One region of the Mesorhizobium sp. M2A.F.Ca.ET.043.02.1.1 genome, then DNA from elsewhere that is predicted to be linked to it. Evidence: predicted binding sites of a transcription regulator. Region 1 holds the regulator's gene; each other region holds the start of a gene.
The links. Region 1 encodes PhoB, which activates phosphate uptake and scavenging genes when phosphate is short. Its sites were predicted from a motif close to TGTCATNNANCTGTCAT; they were not measured.
Positions count from the first base shown of each region.

Region 1 (4,439 bases):
CCGCAGCCTAACCGGACGCAGAGAGGACAGATGAAACCGATGTTGTCCACCGACCTGAACGTAGCCGACACGACCGTCGAGAAGGCCAAGATCGAGGTCAAGAACCTCAACTTCTACTATGGCCAGTCGAAGGCGCTGAAGGACATCAACCTGTCGCTGCCCGAGCGCAGCGTGACCGCCTTCATCGGGCCGTCGGGCTGCGGGAAGTCGACGCTGCTGCGCGTCTTGAACCGCATCTACGAGCTTTATCCGAAGCAGAGCGCCGAGGGCCAGGTGCTGCTCGACGGCAAGAACATCCTCGATCGCTCGCAGGACCTCAACCTGCTCAGGACCAAGATCGGCATGGTGTTCCAGAAGCCGACGCCGTTCCCGATGTCGATCTACGAGAACATCGCCTTCGGCGTCAGGCTCTATGAGAAGATCAGCAAGGCCGAGATGGACAGCCGCGTCGAGTCGGCGCTGAAGCGCGCGGCGCTGTGGAACGAGGTCAAGGACAAGCTCAACGCCAGCGGCCAGAGCCTCTCGGGCGGCCAGCAGCAGCGCCTTTGCATCGCCCGCACCGTCGCGGTGAAGCCGGAGGTCATCCTGCTCGACGAACCGGCCTCGGCGCTCGATCCGCTCTCGACCGCCAAGATCGAGGAGCTGATCGACGAATTGCAGGCCGACTACACGATCGTCATCGTCACCCACAACATGCAGCAGGCGGCGCGCGTGTCGCGGCAGACGGCGTTCATGTATCTGGGCGAGCTGGTGGAATTCGACCGGACCGAGAAGATATTCACCTCGCCCCGCGAGAAGCGCACCCAGGACTACATCACCGGCCGCTTCGGCTGAGCTCATACGAGGACAACATCATGGCCGAACATACCGTCGCCTCGTTCGACGAGGATCTGAGGCAGATCAGCCGGCTCATCAACGACATGGGCGATCTCGCCGGCTCCATGGTCGGCGGCTCGACCAGGGCCCTGCTCGAAAGCGACAATGCGCTGGCGCAGCGCGTCGTCTCCGACGATGCCATCATGGACGCGCGTCAGCGCGAGCTTGACGACCGCGCCATCACGCTGATCGCCAAGCGCCAGCCGATGGCGGACGATCTTCGCCACGTGGTCGGCTCGATACGCATGGCGGGCGACCTCGAACGCATCGGCGATCTCGCCAAGAACATCGCCAAGCGCGTCGGGTCAGTCGGCGTCAGCACTGCCCCGCGCGACCTCACGCATTCGATCGATTCCATGGCGCAACTGGTGCTGATCCAGGTCCAGGGCGTGATTCAGGAATATACGGTGGGTGATGCCACGGCGCTGGCCAAGCTTCGCAACGACGACGAACGCATCGACGTCAAATACACCTCCGTCTTCCGCGAGCTGTTGACCTACATGATGGAAGATCCACGCAACATCACCGCTTGCACGCATCTTCTGTTCTGCGCCAAGAACCTCGAGCGCATCGGTGACCATGTGACCAACATCGCCGAGAACGCCTATTATGTGCTGACCGGCACGCAATTGCCCGCCAACCGTCCCAAGCAGGACGAGACGGCAATGTCGGCGCCGGCCGCCTGACGGAAAAGGTTACCCCGATGATCGCGCCACGCATCATGGTGGTGGAGGACGAGGAGCCGCTGGGGGTGCTGCTCCGCTACAACCTCGAATCCGAGGGTTACCAGGTGGAAGTGGTGACCCGCGGCGACGAGGCCGAAATCCGCCTTCAGGAAAATGTTCCCGACCTGCTCGTGCTCGACTGGATGGTGCCGGCGGTCTCCGGCATCGAGCTCTGCCGGCGTCTCAGGATGCGGCCCGAGACCGAGCGGCTGCCGATCATCATGCTGACCGCGCGCGGTGAAGAAAGCGATCGGGTTCGAGGTTTGTCCACCGGCGCCGACGACTATCTGGTCAAGCCGTTCTCGACGCCGGAGTTCATGGCGCGCGTCAAGGCGCTGCTGCGCCGCGCCAAGCCCGAGGTGCTGTCCAGCGTGCTCAAGGTCGGCGACATCGTGCTCGACCGCGAATCGCACCGCGTCTATCGCAAGAAGAGCGAGATCAGGCTCGGCCCGACCGAGTTCCGCCTGCTCGAATTCATGATGCGGCATCCCGGCCGCGTGTTCTCGCGCAGCCAGCTGCTCGACAATGTCTGGGGCGAGACGATCTATATCGACGAGCGCACCGTGGACGTGCATGTCGGCCGCCTGCGCAAGGCCGTCAACAACGGCCGCATGCCCGACGTCATCCGCACCATCCGCGGGGCGGGTTATGCAATCCGGGAAGACTAGGGATATGCTGATATTCAGGTGAGGCCGGCCTGCGAATGGCGGCTTCCTGCGCTTCCGGTACTCACGTACCAAAAAGTACGCTCCGCTCCGGTTCTCGGAATCCACCATTTTCGACTCGGCCTGACCGGAATCTCAGCATATCCCGGCGCTTGAGCTTGCGGCTTATGCGACGTGCTTGCCCGCTCTTGCCTGGACACCCGGCGCGAAAATCTCCTGGTCGACGAAGGTCAGCGCGCGGGTGGCGCAGCCTTCGCGGATCAGCGGCAGCTCGTTCGGCTCGGTGTCGAAGGAGATCGAGCTCGAGTGCTGGCCGCCGGCGGTCTGGGCGATCGCCTCCCTCAGCGCCGGCTCGATCAGGTCGAAGGCGGCCGCGCTGACGCCGACCATGGCGACCGGCGCCGGGTCGATGAGGGCGAACAGGCTGCCAAGACCGAAGCCCAGCGCCTCGCCGGCCCGACGATAGGCTTCCCGTTCGGGGCCGTCCGCCTGTCGGGCCTTTGCGGCCAGCGCGCGCATGTCGGCGTCACCGACATCGGTCGGTGCGGCGTCCTCGCTTATCCCCATGGCGCTGCGCCAGATCGCGTAGTTGCCGGCATAGGCCTCGACGCAGCCGCGGCGGCCGCAGCGGCAAAGCGCGCCGCCCGGACGATGGATCATGTGGCCGAACTCGCCGCCGGAGGAATGCGAGCCGGTGAACAATTCGCCCTTCAGCACCAGGCCCATGCCGATGCCGTGCGAGAGCAGGATGGCGATGAAATTGTCACGATAGCGCTCGGGATCGCGCCATCGCAGCGCCACCGCCATCATGTTGCAGTCGTTCTCCATGGTGGCAGGGATGCCGAATTCCCTCTCCAGGATGTCGGCGAACGGAATGTCGGTCAGCGGCGTGATCGGCGACCATAGCATGGCGCGTGCGTGGGAATCGGTGATGCCTTGAATGCCCATGGCGATGCGGGCGACGCTGCCCACGTCGAGATCGGGGTCCTGCAGCCGGCGCCGGACGATCGCCAGGCATTCGCCGATCAGCTCGTCGCGCGGCATGACGAGCGTGTCCAGGCGCCGCTGCTCCTCGGCGATCACCTGGCCGGCATAGTCGATGACGGCGACGGACAGGAAGTTCAGCGACAGCACCACCGTCAACACCGCGGCGGCCTCGGGATTCAGCGCCAGGCCGATCTGCGGCCGGCCGCGCTTCAACGCCGTCGGCTCGCTGGCCTTGCTCTCGGTGAGGATGCCCTCCTGGATCAGATCGGCGGAGATCGCTGAAATGGTCGAGTGGCTGAGGCCGGTGGTGGCGGCAATTTCCGTCCGCGATGGCTGGCCGGCGCGGCGCACGGCCGAAATCACCATGGCGCGGTTGCGCCGGCGCAAATCGTCGTGACGGATTCCGACCGACATCGTCTCGCACGTCCTCCCGGTCATCGCGGCCTTGTGATGATGCCATGGCCTGTCGCTGACACGCTAGGGATAGTGGCAGAAGCCAAAGCCGATGTCATTATTTATTGCGGACTCCGAAAAAAATCCCTGGGCCCATCAAATGCCATCAGAATCTCGGTTGACAGCTTCATTTCGCTGGATCACTATTTTTTTGAGGCTCGAAAAAAAGCCTCTATGCCGGCCTTCGGGCCAGTCTGGGTCGCGCCGCACAAGGCGCAGGGAGGATATCATGAAGAAATTCGCAGCCGCCATTCTGGCGGGCGTAGCCATGTCGCTGACGCTGCCTTCGGTCGCCGAGGCGAAGGACAAGGTGATCGGCGTCTCGTGGTCGAATTTCCAGGAAGAGCGCTGGAAGACCGACGAAGCGGCGATGAAGGCCGCCATCGAGGCCGCCGGCGACAAGTATATTTCCGCCGACGCGCAGTCCAATCCGGGCAAGCAGCTGACCGACGTCGAAAGCCTGATCTCGCAGGGCGCCAATTCGCTGATCATCCTGGCGCAGGACGCCTCGGCGATCGGCCCGGCGGTGCAGAAGGCGCTCGATGAAGGCATCCCGGTCGTCGGCTACGACCGCCTGATCGAGAACAAGGACGTTTTCTACCTGACCTTCGACAACAAGGAAGTCGGCCGCATGCAGGCCCGTGAGGTGTTCAAGGCCAAGCCCGAAGGCAACTACGTCTTTATCAAGGGCTCGGGTTCCGATCCGAACGCCGACTTCCTGTTCTCGGGTTCC
Region 1 is NZ_CP034445.1:2,237,344-2,241,782, reverse strand. Features, by position in the region: gene pstA (phosphate ABC transporter permease PstA) at 1-34, shown strand, start outside; gene pstB (phosphate ABC transporter ATP-binding protein PstB) at 31-834, shown strand; gene phoU (phosphate signaling complex protein PhoU) at 855-1,562, shown strand; gene phoB (phosphate regulon transcriptional regulator PhoB) at 1,580-2,269, shown strand; gene EJ068_RS10645 (ROK family protein) at 2,432-3,667, opposite strand; gene xylF (D-xylose ABC transporter substrate-binding protein) at 3,936-4,439, shown strand, end outside.

Region 2 (4,439 bases), 1.0 Mb from region 1:
GCGTCTACAACACGCTGCTGTGGCGCAGCATGGTCTCGACCCTGGTCGCCGGCGCCGCCTGGTCGGCGGGGCCACGCTCGAAGCCGCGCCTTCCGGTGCTGGGCCTGCATGCGTTGCGCGCCGCGATTGTCGGCGTCGTCCTGGTCTCGTTCTTCTGGGGACTCGCCAGGCTGCCGCTCGCCGAGGCGATCGGGCTCAGCTTCGTCGCGCCGCTGTTTGCGCTCTTCCTCGCGGCGCTGCTGCTGGGCGAGCGCATAAGGCGGCAGGCGATCTGGGCGTCGCTTGCCGGCATCGCCGGCGTCGCCATCATCCTGTCCGGACAGTTCGGGCGGGAAAGCTACTCGCAGGATGCCGTGCTCGGCACGGCGGCGGTGCTCGTATCGACGGTGTTCTACGGCTACAATCTGGTCCTCGCCCGGCAGCAGGCTCTACTGGCCAAGCCGGTCGAGATCATGCTGTTCCAAAACCTCTTCGTTGGGATCATCCTTGGTTGCGCAGCACCTTGGCTCGCGGTTGCGCTGCCGGGAGATCTCTGGCTGCCCTTGGTCGGGGTGGCGCTGCTGTCGCTCGCCGGGCAATTCCTGATGAGCTGGTCCTACGCCCGTGCCGAAGCGCAATATCTGATCCCGACCGAATACTCGGCCTTCATCTGGGCGATCGCGCTTGGCTGGTTCTTCTTCGGCGAGAAGCTGGCCTGGACCACGTTGGCCGGCGCATGCCTCATCGTCGCCGGCTGCCTGATCGCCGCGCGCGCCAATCCGAAGCTTGCCGAGCCGATCGAAGCGGCGATGTGAGGCGATCTTCCAGGCCGGCGGCTTAACCTTGCGGGTTCTGCGCCGCGGCGGCCTTGAGGCGCACGCCCCTGCCGCCGCGCTCGCTGGCCTGGTTCTCGCCGATCAGCTCCACGCCGACATCATCGAGCGCCTGGATGACCTTCATCAGCGTGTCGACCACGCCCCTGACGACACCGTCGCTCGCTTCCATGCGCTGGATCGTGGGCAGGGAGACCCCGGCGCGCTCGGCAAGCGTCTTCTGGTCGATGCCGGTCAACGCCCGCGCGGCGCGCATCTGTGCGGCAGTGATCATCGGCCGGAACCTGTTTCTGAAAATATGAAAGATGTATATTTTAGATATTACAATGTCTCAAGCATCATTTTGAATGCTTCAGCCATCGATATCGCTGTCGGCCACAACTTTGCGCCGCTGCAGCAGCCGTGCCGCGAGCCAGCACAGCATGGCCCAGGCGAAGCCAGCGCACCAGCCGGCAAGCACGTCTGACGGCCAGTGCACGCCGAGATAGACGCGGCTGGTGCCGACCAGCACGGTGATCAGCACGGCAAGGCAAAGCACGAAGATCTTCGTCCGGCGATCCGGAAGGAAGCGCGCCGCCAAAGAGCCGAGCGTCAGATAGGTCACCGCCGACAGCATGGCGTGTCCGCTTGGAAAGGACAGTGACGTTTCGGTGGCCAGGTGCGAGACGAGATCGGGCCGGGGCCGGTCGACTTCGTGCTTGAGCAAGGTGGAAAGCACTTGCCCGCCCGCCACCGCCGCGAACACGAACAGCGCGGTCGAAGGCCTGCGGATCAAGATGAGATAGACGATCGTCGCGGTCGTGATCAGCACCAGCACGACGGTGCTGCCGAGCGCGGTGATGTCGCGCATCGCGCCCTGCAGCCAAAGCGGACCGATCGGGCTGTCCGGCTGCCCGGCATGGCGGAAGGCAAGCAGGATTTCGGTGTCGAAGGCGTGCGGCGTCGTCGCCCGCGCCACCTCCATCAGTTCTTCGAAACCCCATAGCCCGCCGGCGATGATCAGTCCGGCCAGAAGCAGGGGGAATTCGATCTTGGCAAGCAGCGCGCCGACGGATGGCTTCATGAGAGGCTCGAGGGTTAGAGCTTCTGCATATAGGGCCCAAGCGTGATCAGGGCGACGGCGGCGATCGCCAGCACCATGCCGGTCGCCTGGAAAGCATTGAGCCGTTCGCCGAAAAAGGCGATCGCCACGACATTGACCGCGACAAGCTGGATCACCGCCGACAGGCTGAACGCCACCGACATGCCGAACTCGCGCACCAGCCTCAGCATGATCAGGTTGCCGGCGGTATAGAGCGCCAGCGTCACAAGGAGCTTGGCCAAGCTCGGCGCCAACCCCCATTGCTTGGCCGCCATCGCCGCCAGCAGGAACATCACGGTCGAAATACCGAGCTGCGCCAGTCCCCAGAAACTCACCTGCCGTCCCCTTTTGAAGCGCCGTCGCCACGCCGGCCGCAGCCCTTGTTTCCGAACCGGGCGAAGCCGTCAAGCTGGCGGTGTGGGGGCGAAGGTCGCGGCAAGCCCCCTTCTCCCCGTCACTATACGGGGAGAAGGTGCCGGCAGGCGGATGAGGGGCGGCGCCAGCGTTGGCCATCAGCATTACACGCAGGGGCTGTCTTTGAAGACATCATTATAGCGCCACTGTTTGCCAGCTCGGCGCCGCCCCTCATTGCCCAGCCGGGCATTTCTCCCCGTATAGTGACGGGGAGAAAGGGGCTGACATCGACAGGCTTCGCCAACCACCGAGGGCTACGCAGAAGCCGATGTCACGAAAATGTGATCGGCGCGCTTTAGGGGTTGAAGGTCCAAGCTCAAGCCACCTCAAGAAGCCAGAGGAACACCATGACCGCGACCCCTGAAACCCGCTTCCGCACCAGCCAGCTCGAGGAGAATGACGGTCCGCCCGTCAACCCGACCGACAACCGCACCATGGGCGAGATCATTGCCGCGCGCTTCTCGCGCCGCGGTTTCCTCTTGGGCTCGCTGGCCGTCTCGGCCATCGCCGCCACCGTCAGCCCGTTGGCGCTCGTCGCCGCCGACGAGGCGCGCGCCGCCGAGGCCTCGGCGTTCAAGTTCGACGAGCTCGAAGCCGGCATCGATGACAAGCACCATGTCGCGCCAGGCTATGATGCCGACGTGCTGCTGCGCTGGGGCGATCCGCTGTTTGCCGATTCGCCGGAGTTCGATCCGCTGAAGCAATCGGCTGAGGCTCAGGCAAAACAGTTCGGCTACAACAACGACTATGTCGGCTATATCCCGATCGACGGCTCGGCGGAGCACGGGCTACTGGTCGTCAACCACGAATACACCAACCCGCATCTGATGTTCCCCGGCATCGTTTCGATCGTCGAAAAAGACGGCAAGAAGGCCGCCGAGGTCGCACCGCTGTCGAAGGAGGAGGTCGATGTCGAGATGGCCGCGCATGGCGGCACCATCGTCGAGATCCGCAAGGAAGGCGGCAAGTGGCAGGTGGTGCGCGACGGCAAGCTCAACCGCCGCATCATGTCGACCACCGAGATGGCGCTCTCCGGCCCGGTCGCCGGCCACGACCGCGTCAAGACCAATGCCGACCCCTCCGGCACCAAGGTCATCGGCACGCTCAACAATTGCGCCGGCGGCGTCACGCCCTGGGGCACCTATGTGATGGCCGAGGAGAATATCCACGGCTACTTCTCGGGCGAGCTGCCGGAAGGCCACAAGGAAGCCGCCAATTACAAGCGCCTGGGCATTCCGGAAGGCGCCTATGAATGGGGCGCGCATTACGACCGCTTCAACCTCGCCAAGGAGCCGAACGAACCGAATCGTTTCGGCTGGATCGTCGAGGTCGACGTCAACGATCCGGCTTCGGTGCCGAGGAAGCGCACCGCCATGGGCCGTTTCAAGCATGAGGGCGCCGAGTCGATCGTCGCCAGGGACGGCCGCGTCGTCTTCTATCTCGGCGACGACGAGCGCTTCGACTATGTCTACAAATTCGTCACCGCCGGCAGGTTCAATCCTGGTGACCGCGCGGCCAACATGAACCTGCTCGACGACGGCACGCTCTATGTGGCGCAGTTCGCCGAGGACGGTTCGGTCGAATGGATGCCGATCGTCTTTGGCCAAGGCCCGCTGACGGCGGAGAACGGTTTTGCGTCCCAGGCCGACGTTCTGATCGAGACGCGGCGCGCCGCCGATCTGCTCGGCGCCACCAAGATGGACCGGCCGGAAGACATCCAGCCCAACGCCGGCAACGGCAAGGTCTATGTCATGCTGACCAACAATTCCAAGCGTAAGGCCGAGCAGGTCGACGCCGCCAACCCGCGTGCTGCCAACGCCTTCGGCCACATCATCGAGATCGTCGAGGATGGCGGCGACTTCGCCGCCAGCAAGGGCAAGTGGGAAGTGCTGCTCAAATGCGGCGATCCGTCCGTCGCGGATGTAGGCGCCACCTTCTCGACCGCGACCACCGCGCATGGCTGGTTCGGCATGCCGGACAATTGCGCCGTCGATTCCGCCGGGCGCCTGTGGGTCGCCACCGACGGCCAGGGCCCGAAAGCCACCGGCCGCACCGACGGCCTGTGGGCGGTCGACACGGAAGGAGCGGCGCGGGCGACCTCAAAACTGTTCTTCCGCGTGCCGATCGGCGCC
Region 2 is NZ_CP034445.1:3,258,074-3,262,512, forward strand. Features, by position in the region: gene EJ068_RS15495 (DMT family transporter) at 1-794, shown strand, start outside; gene EJ068_RS15500 (helix-turn-helix transcriptional regulator) at 817-1,086, opposite strand; gene EJ068_RS15505 (phosphatase PAP2 family protein) at 1,165-1,875, opposite strand; gene EJ068_RS15510 (hypothetical protein) at 1,890-2,228, opposite strand; gene EJ068_RS15515 (PhoX family phosphatase) at 2,655-4,439, shown strand, end outside.
Region 2: a site for PhoB is predicted at 2,577-2,593, ahead of EJ068_RS15515 (PhoX family phosphatase). Genes of this name have one in related genera too.

Region 3 (4,439 bases), 2.3 Mb from region 1:
CCGGAAAACATCGTGGGAGATCAGGCGATCTCCTCAAGTTCTGTCAGCGCGCGGGTGCGGATGGTCATCTCATTGCCGCGCCATTCGACGGCGCCGCCGAACCAGGCGCGCGCCCAGATGGCCGGCAGCATGGCGTCACGCGCGATCATCGCGGTGACGCTGCGCGGCGACAGGTACCAGCCCTTGGCCAAGGCCAGCAGGCATTCCGGCAGGTAGGCGATCGCCAGCACCCACAAAGCCGTGGTGCACAGGCTGACGCCGGCGCTTGCCGCGGCAACCAGCGCCAGCAGGAGCGGCGCCGCCGCGCCGGTCAGGATCTCTGGCGTGAAGAACAGCGGGAACGTGACCCGGCGCAGCCGCGCCCAGCGCGTCTGTCGCGACCAGATCTCGGCGAAGCTGCGCTGTCCGAGCGGCTGCTCGAAAGGCGAGGCGACGAGATTGACGCGCAGGCCCAGGCCATTGACCAGCTTGGTGGCGGCCGCGTCCTCGGCGATCTCGGCGGCCAAGGCCTGGATGCCGCCATTGGCGTCCAGCATCGGCTTGTTCCACAGCATGCTCTTGCCCTGGGCGAAGCCGAGGCCGAGCGCCTCGCCGGCATATTGCCAGCGCGCCTGCAGCGTGTTGAGGAAGGCGCATTCGACTTCGGCCCAAAAGCCGTCCGGCCGCGAACCGATCGGCGTCGAGCAGACGAGGCCGGTATCCGGCCGCCATGCCGCCATCAGGTGCTGAACATAGTCCCTCGGCATCAGCACGTTGGAATCGGCGAGGACGACCCAATCGTGCCGCGCCGCCTGCCAGCCCTTGACGCAGTTGTTGAGCTTGGGATTGGCGCTGATATGGTCGTCGCCGATCAACAACCGCGCCGGAACCTTCGGGTGGCGCGCTATCGCCGCATCGATGAGCCTCACCACCGGGTCCTCGGCATGCGCGACGCAGAAGATCAGCTCATAGCGCGGCCAGTCGAGCGAGAAGGCGCGCTGAAGGGTCTCCTGCGTGAACGGCTCGACGCCGCGCGAAGGAACGATGATCGAGACCGGCTGCGCGCCGACGGGCGGCGCAATGACATGTCTTCGTTTCAGCCGCGACGCGGCGAGCAGGATGCTGGCGAGGTTCGAGAAAAGAAGGGCTGACGAAGCCAGGCCGGCTGCGATAGTCAGTTCCATCGAGATCTGGTCACTCTATCTCTTTGTTTTCACGCAATTCCGGACGGAAAACCGCTCACACTTTTCCTGGAATTGCTCTTGGCCGCATGCGACCATTTCATCAGTCACAGAGCGCCCGAGTCGCCCGGCACGGTTTGTGCACACCAACATTGTCATGTGTCACTTAAATGACATTGTTTTTCGGCACGTGCGCTACAAGGCTGGCAGGATGGTCGGCGCGGCGCGTTTAACAGCGAAGCGCGACAAAATGTTCCGCGGCGGCAACCGGAGTGGCCCATGTATCGCGCAGTGACGCGCAACATCGAAGTGCTGGTCAGACCCTTCTATCTGGAGGATAGATCCGATCCGTCGGAGAACCGCTATGTCTGGGGCTATCAGGTGACGATCGACAACCGCTCCGACGATTTCGTGCAGCTTTTGTCGCGCTACTGGCACATAACCGATGGCCAGGGCCGTGTCGAGGAGGTGCGCGGCGCCGGGGTCGTCGGCGACCAGCCGGAGCTCAATCCCGGCGACAGCTATCAATACACGTCAGGCTGCCCGCTCTCGACACCGTCGGGCATCATGGTCGGCCACTACACGATGCGCAACGGCCGCGGCGAGACGTTCGACATCGCCATTCCGGCTTTCTCACTCGACATGCCAGGTACAAGGCGGACGGTGAATTAGCCGTCGGCGATTGGCGTCTTTCTCCCCGTTCTACGGGGAGAAATGCCCGGCAGGGCAATGAGGGGCGGCGCCGGCTTCCGAGAATTTTCGTCGAGGCTCACGAGGCGGCGCCCACGGCGGACGCTATGATCGCCAACGTTGGCGCTGCCCCTCATCCGCCCTTCGGGCACCTTCTCCCCGTGGAACGGGGAGAAGGAACGGGCGTCACTCCGCCGCAAATTCTGCCGGGTCGAAGTCGTATTGCGTCGAGCAGAACTCGCAGGCGACATGGATGCCGCCCTCCTCGGTCGAGTCCTTGATCTCCTCAGCCGAAAAGCCTTGGAGGATGCCGTGGATCTTCTCGCGCGAGCAGGAGCACTGGTCGTCGACGGGCACGCTGCGGAAGACGCGCACGCCGTGCTCGTGGAACAGCCGGTAGAGCAGCCGCTCGGCGCCAACGGTCGGGTCGATCAGCTCGGTCGGCTCGATGGTGCCGAGCAGCGCCAGCAATTCCTGCCAGGAATTGTCGGCCGGGTGGTCCGTCAGCTCGCGGTCGTCGCCGTCGCCGCCCGAAATATCGGGAATGCGCATGCGCTCCGGCGCCTGAGGCAGGAACTGCGCCAGGATGCCGCCGGCCCGCCACTGCTCGCGCGCGCCGGCCGGGCCGGGCGTGACCAGCTTGGCGACCGACATCTTGATATCGGTCGGGATCTGCTCCGACTGGCGGAAATAGGTGCGCGCGGCATCCTCCAGTGAGGTGCCGTCGAGCTGGACGATGCCCTGATAGCGCTGCGTGTGTGTGCCCTGGTCGATGGTCAAGGCCAGCACGCCGTTGCCGAGCAGCGTCTGCTGCGAGGTCTCGCCGGCGTCGGTCAGCGCCTGCAGCCGGTCGGCGTCGAAGCGCGCATAGGCGCGCAGCGCATTCGGCGTGGTGAAATCGGCCACCAGCATGTCGACCGGCCCGTCGGTGCGCGTCTGCAGGATGAACTTGCCCTCGAATTTAAGCGAGGTGCCGAGCAGCACGGTGAGCACGCAGGCTTCCGCCAGCAGGCGGGCGACGGGCTCGGGATAATTGTGGCGGCTCAGAATAGCGTCGAGCATCGGCCCGAGCTGCACTGTGCGGCCGCGCACATCGAGCGGCGCGACCTCGTAAGGCACGACGTGGTCGTCGCCGGCGAAGCCGAATTCACCGAGTTGGGGTTTATGCTCAGCCAAGGTCTGGGTTTCCAACATGACAAAACTCCGGGGCGCAGCCATGCAACCCGATGAGCCGCATGCGTCGAAGCGCGTTCAATTTACGTGATGGCCCGCAAATAGGCATCACATACCCCCAGATCAAGTTGACCCCGGTCAGATCGGAAGCGGTCAGGTCCGCCCCTCTCAAGCGCCCAGGCACCAGGCCAGGACCGCCTTCTGGGCGTGCAGCCGGTTCTCGGCCTCATCGAAGACCACCGAATGCGGCCCGTCGATCACCTCGTCGGTGACCTCTTCGCCGCGATGCGCCGGCAGGCAGTGCATGAACAACGCATCGGGCTTGGCCTTGGCCATAAGCGCCGCGTTGACCTGATAGGGCAGGAAGACGTTGTGGCCGCGAGCACGGTGCTCCTGGCCCATCGAGACCCAGCTGTCGGTGACGACGCAATCGGCCTGGTCGACGGCTTCCTCGGCGGATTTGGCAAACCGGACCTTGCCGCCATGGGCTTTCGACCAATCGACATATTTCTCGAAAGGCTCGCTGCCTTCCGGCACCGCGACATTCAAGTTGAAACGGAACCGGGCCGAGGCTTCGAGCAGCGAGTGCAGCACATTGTTGCCGTCGCCGGTCCAGGCAAAGGTCTTGCCGGCCACCGGGCCGCGATGCTCCTCGAAGGTCATGATGTCGGCCATGAGCTGGCAGGGATGTGTATCGTCGGTCAGCCCGTTGATGACCGGAACCGTGGCGTTCTCGGTCAGCTCGATCAGCCGGTCGTGAGAGGTGGTGCGGATCATGATGGCGTCGACATAGCGCGACAGCACTTTCGCCGTGTCGGCGATGGTCTCAGAGCGTCCGAGCTGCATCTCGGTGCCGGTCAGCATGATCGTCTCGCCGCCGAGCTGGCGCATGCCGACATCGAAGGACACGCGCGTGCGCGTCGACGGCTTGTCGAAGATCATGGCCAGCACCTTGCCGTCGAGCGGTTTTGAGCGCTCACCCGCCTTGAGCCTGGTCTTTCGCGCCATCGCGTCGTCCAGCATGATGCGCAGGTCGCCCGCCGAAACGGCGGATAGATCGGTGAAGTGGCGGACGCTCATCGGCAGGTTCCAGAACTTATTTCGCGGCTTCGGCCGCTATCGCGTCGGTCAGCCCCTTGGCGCCGCCGCGAATGCGCTTCAGCGCCTCACCGATCTCCTCGTCGGTGACGGTGAGCGGCGGCAGGAGGCGGATGACGTTGTCGCCCGCCGGCACGGCAAGCAGGTGCTGGTCGCGCAGCGCCATGTTCACCTTGGTGTTGGGCATGGCGCATTTCAGGCCGAGCATCAGGCCGGTCCCCCTGATGCCTTCGATGACCTCGGGAAATTCGTCTGCGACCGCCGCAAGGCCCTGCTTCAACAACAGCGCCTTGCGCTGCACATCCTCGAGGAAGCCGT
Region 3 is NZ_CP034445.1:4,517,985-4,522,423, reverse strand. Features, by position in the region: gene EJ068_RS21510 (ceramide glucosyltransferase) at 21-1,163, opposite strand; gene apaG (Co2+/Mg2+ efflux protein ApaG) at 1,440-1,832, shown strand; gene EJ068_RS21500 (Hsp33 family molecular chaperone) at 2,037-3,068, opposite strand; gene argF (ornithine carbamoyltransferase) at 3,192-4,103, opposite strand; gene EJ068_RS21490 (aspartate aminotransferase family protein) at 4,120-4,439, opposite strand, start outside.
Region 3: a site for PhoB is predicted at 1,320-1,336, ahead of EJ068_RS21510 (ceramide glucosyltransferase). Genes of this name have one in related genera too.

Region 4 (4,439 bases), 3.3 Mb from region 1:
GGCCGAGCGCCTTCACCGCGTCGCGGTCGGTCAAATCCGCCGGAAACAGTTTTACGCGGTCGCCGAGCTCACCTGCCAACGCTTCCAGCTTCTCCACGCGCGTGCCGTGCAGGCCGACGATGGCGCCCTGGCTGTGCAGCACCCTGGCGATCGCCTCGCCGATGCCTCCCGATGCGCCTGTGACGAGCGCCTTGCGGCCGGTCAGTTCGAACATTTTTCTCTCCTGATCTCAGAGGGGCACCCTTGGCACAGGTGCCGTCAAATCGCCAGCCTGTCAGGCGAGCGCCGCCAGCGCCGCCTCTACCTCCGCCGCCGTGCCGATGGCACCGGTGGCGATGTCGCGGTTGATGCGGCGCGCCAGGCCCGACAGCACCTTGCCGGCGCCGACCTCGTAAAGCGTGGCGACACCATTGGCGCCGAACCATTCCACCGTCTCGCGCCAGCGCACGCGGCCGGTCACCTGGTGGACCAGCCGGCGGGCGATCTCGTCCGGGTCGCTGGTCGGCGTCACCGTCACGTTCGAGACGACCGGGACCACCGGCGCCTGCTTTTCCACGCTCGCCAGCGCCTCGCGCATGATGTCGGCCGCCGGCGCCATCAACGCCGAGTGGAAGGGGGCCGAAACCTGCAGCATCAGCGCCCGCTTGGCGCCCTTTTCGGTGCACAGCTTCGCCGCCAGCTCGACCGCCGCTTTGGCGCCTGAAATCACCAGCTGGCCGCCGCCATTGTCGTTGGCGACCTGGCAGACGGAGCCCTTGGCCGCTTCCGCGCATGCCGCTTCGACATCGGCATGTTCGAGGCCGATGATCGCGGCCATGGCGCCCTCGCCCGCCGGCACCGCCGCCTGCATGGCGTTGCCGCGGGTCCTGAGCAGCCGCGCCGCGTCGCCGACCGAAACAAAGCCGGCTGCGGCAAGCGCGGAATATTCGCCCAGCGAATGGCCGGCCACATAGGCCACCTTGTCCTTCAGCGACAAGCCGCGCGCTTCGAGCGCCCGCATCGCCGCCAGCGACACCGCCATCAGCGCCGGCTGGGCGTTGGCGGTCAGCGTCAGCGTCTCTTCCGGGCCTTCCCAGATCAGTTTCGACAGGTTTTCGCCGAGCGCGGCGTCCACTTCCTCGAAGACGCGGCGCGCTTCCGGGAATTGATCGGCGAGGTCCTTGCCCATGCCGACGGCCTGGCTGCCCTGTCCCGGAAAGGTGAATGCGACGGCCATTTTGGTCTCTCCAGAGGCTGGTTTTTCCCTGCCTCTGGCGCAAGGCGGACGGCCAAGTCAAGCCCGCGGGCATACCTTTAACCCGTCTTTCAGCCCGAAAACCCGACTGACTCCCTGTTCCAAAAGGCTTTTTGGCGATCACACCTGATGAAAACCGCTCACGTTTGGTTTGCTGGCTCTTCTTATTTCCGCCACAGGCGCTAGCTTTGCGTGACACTTTGATGACAGAGCCGTGACGCGCGTGGAAGGCGTGTTGCAAGGGCCCGGGGGAGTTTAGTGGCAAGGATCAGGAAAGGCGCGGCCAAGCCCGTGCCGCAATTTTTGGAAGACGATCCGTCCACCGGCTACCTGCCGGGGCGACCCTGGCCGACTGTACGCTACGGTCTGGCGACGCTTCTTGCCGCCGCCCTGCTCGTCTTCGCGATCGAATGGATCGTGCGCGGCGATTTCTTCGGCACGGTCGATTTCTTCCTGCAGCCCTTCAAGCCGGGCTGGACCACCATCATCGTCTTCGCGTTGGTGCTGGTCGGGCTGGACGCCGTGATTGGCCGCAGCCACCAGAGCCTGATGATCGTGGCGCCGCTGACGCTGGCGCTCGCCTTTGTCGGTCACCAGAAATCGCATTATCTCGGCGATCCGCTCTATCCGACCGATTTCCTGTTTGCCCGCCAGATCATGGCGCTGATGCCGCTTTTGGTGCGCGAACGGCCATGGACGGCCATCATGCTGGCCGCGGCAATCGTCGGCGGGCTGGCGCTGCTGGTCTATGGCTGGCGGGCCTGGCGCCGGCGGGTGCCGATCCTCAGCCGCAAGGGCCGCCTGGCGCGGCTGGCGCTGGCCGTGCCGCTGCTCGCCTTCTTCGTCTCGATCATGGACTACGCCACCTTCTCGTGGACGCGCGACCGGCTGCAGATCATCCCGATCATGTGGGACCAGAAGGAAAACTACGCCTCGAACGGTTTTGCGCTGGCCTTCGCGATGAATGTGCCGATGGCGCATGTCTCGGCGCCGCCCGGTTATTCCGAAAAGGCGATGGCCGCGATCCAGCGCACCGACGTCGCTGCTTCGGTGCCGGCCGACAAGCCGGATATCGTCGTGGTGATGAGCGAATCCTTCTGGGATCCGACGCGACTGCCTGGCGTCACCATCAAGCCCGACCCGATACCGACCGTGCGCGCCTTGCGCTCCGGCTCGATGTTCTCGCCCGAGTTCGGCGGCATGACCGCCAATATCGAATTCGAGGCGCTGACCGGCTTCTCCAACGCCTTCCTGCCGGCCGGCTCGATCCCCTACCAGCAATATGTGCGCACCCCGACGCCCTCGCTGGCGACCTTCCTGAAGAGCGAGGGCTACCGGGCGCGCGCCATCCATCCCGGCACCAACTGGTTCTGGAACCGCGGCGCCGTCTATGCCGATTTCGGCTTCAGCGATTTCCGTTCCGAGGAGACGCTGCCGCCGATGGAAAAGCGCGGGCCGCTGGCGTCCGACGCGGCGATGACCGATGAGATCATCCGCGAGGCCGACGCCAGCGACGATCCGGTGTTCCTGTTCGCCGTCAGCCTGCAGAACCATGGCCCTTACGAGCCCTACCGCTATTACAATCCGACGCATTCGGTCGAGGCGCCGATCAGTTCCTGGGCGCGGGAATCGCTGCTTTCCTACGCCGAGGGCTCGGCCGACGCCGACCATGGCCTGCAGCGGCTGATCGACTGGGCGAAGAAGCGTGAGCGGCCGACCATCATCGCCTTCTTCGGCGACCACCTGCCGCCGCTCGGACCCGTCTATGTCGAGACCGGCTTCCTCAAGGACAATGTCGCGCCGCGCAAGGAGCCTAGCGACGCCGCGCTCGAGCACCACGACACGCCATTGGTGATCTGGTCGAACCGCTCCGGTCCGGTGCAGAACGTGGGCGCGGTGAGCCCGGCCTTCCTGCCCTACCACATCCTGACCACGGCCGGCATCACGCATCCGTACTACACCGGCTTCCTCGGCGCGCTGCGCGAACATTACCGGGTGGTCGACCGCAACCTGCTCCTGTCGCCCGAGGGCGAAGCGACGCCGGACTGGGCGCGGCAGAAGCAGATAGATCCGAAGATCAACGATTTCCGGCTCATCCAGTATGACATGATGTTCGGCAAACGCCTCTCGGCGCCCGACTTCTTCCCCGAGACGGTGAACAAGCTCGTCGCGCATACGAGCTGAGATCGGCCACCATTCCGCAGGCGTCGGAGAAATCAGGCCCTGCGGCATTGTGGAATCCTGGATCCTGGCTGCCGGCCTTGCGTTCCCGCGAAATTGCTATATAGACGCCCGCAATCTGCCGGTCCTTGCTGGGGGCTGAACGGAGGGCCGTGGCTTTTCGAAGCCGCGACACGAAGCCAGAAGCGCTTTTAGCCTCCCGTGTCTCCGCTCTCGACCGTCTCGCGATGCTCCTTTCTTCCCCGCTTTGTCGGGTCAGACAAGTTGCAGAGGCTTAGCCGCGAGGGCCGGACAGAGAAACGAAGAAAGGCAGAAAGACATAATGGCTCTTTACGAACATGTGTTTCTTGCCCGGCAGGACCTGTCGCAGCAGCAGGTTGACGCGCTTGTCGAACAGTACAAGGGCGTCATCACCGCGAATGGCGGCTCGGTCGGCCGGATCGAGAACTGGGGACTGAAGTCCCTCACCTACCGGGTCAAGAAGAACCGGAAGGCTTACTACACGCTGATGGACATCACCTGCCCGCCGGCCGCGCTCAACGAGATGGAGCGCCAGATGGGTCTGTCGGAAGACGTCCTTCGCTTCCTCACCGTCAAGGTGGAAGCGCATGAGGAAGGCGCTTCGGCGATGATGCAGAAGCGCGAAGAGCGCTCCGAGCGCGGCGGCTTCGGCGACCGCGACCGTGGCGACCGGGGCCCGCGTTCCTTCGGTGACCGCGACCGCGGCGACCGTGGTCCGCGTTCGTTCGGCGACCGTGACGGCGGCGACCGTGGTCCGCGCCGTCCGCGCGAAAGCTCTGAAGGGGGTGCAGAATAATGGTCGACATCAACCAGATCCCGACCCGGCGCCCGTTCCATCGCCGCCGCAAGACCTGCCCGTTCTCCGGCGCCAATGCGCCCAAGATCGACTATAAGGACGTGCGTCTGCTGCAGCGCTACATTTCCGAGCGCGGCAAGATCGTGCCCTCGCGCATCACCGCCGTCAGCCAGAAGAAGCAGCGCGAGCTCGCCAAGGCGATCAAGC
Region 4 is NZ_CP034445.1:5,586,541-5,590,979, reverse strand. Features, by position in the region: gene fabG (3-oxoacyl-[acyl-carrier-protein] reductase) at 1-214, opposite strand, end outside; gene fabD (ACP S-malonyltransferase) at 275-1,216, opposite strand; gene EJ068_RS26475 (LTA synthase family protein) at 1,493-3,418, shown strand; gene rpsF (30S ribosomal protein S6) at 3,738-4,232, shown strand; gene rpsR (30S ribosomal protein S18) at 4,232-4,439, shown strand, end outside.
Region 4: a site for PhoB is predicted at 1,427-1,443, ahead of EJ068_RS26475 (LTA synthase family protein). Genes of this name have one in related genera too.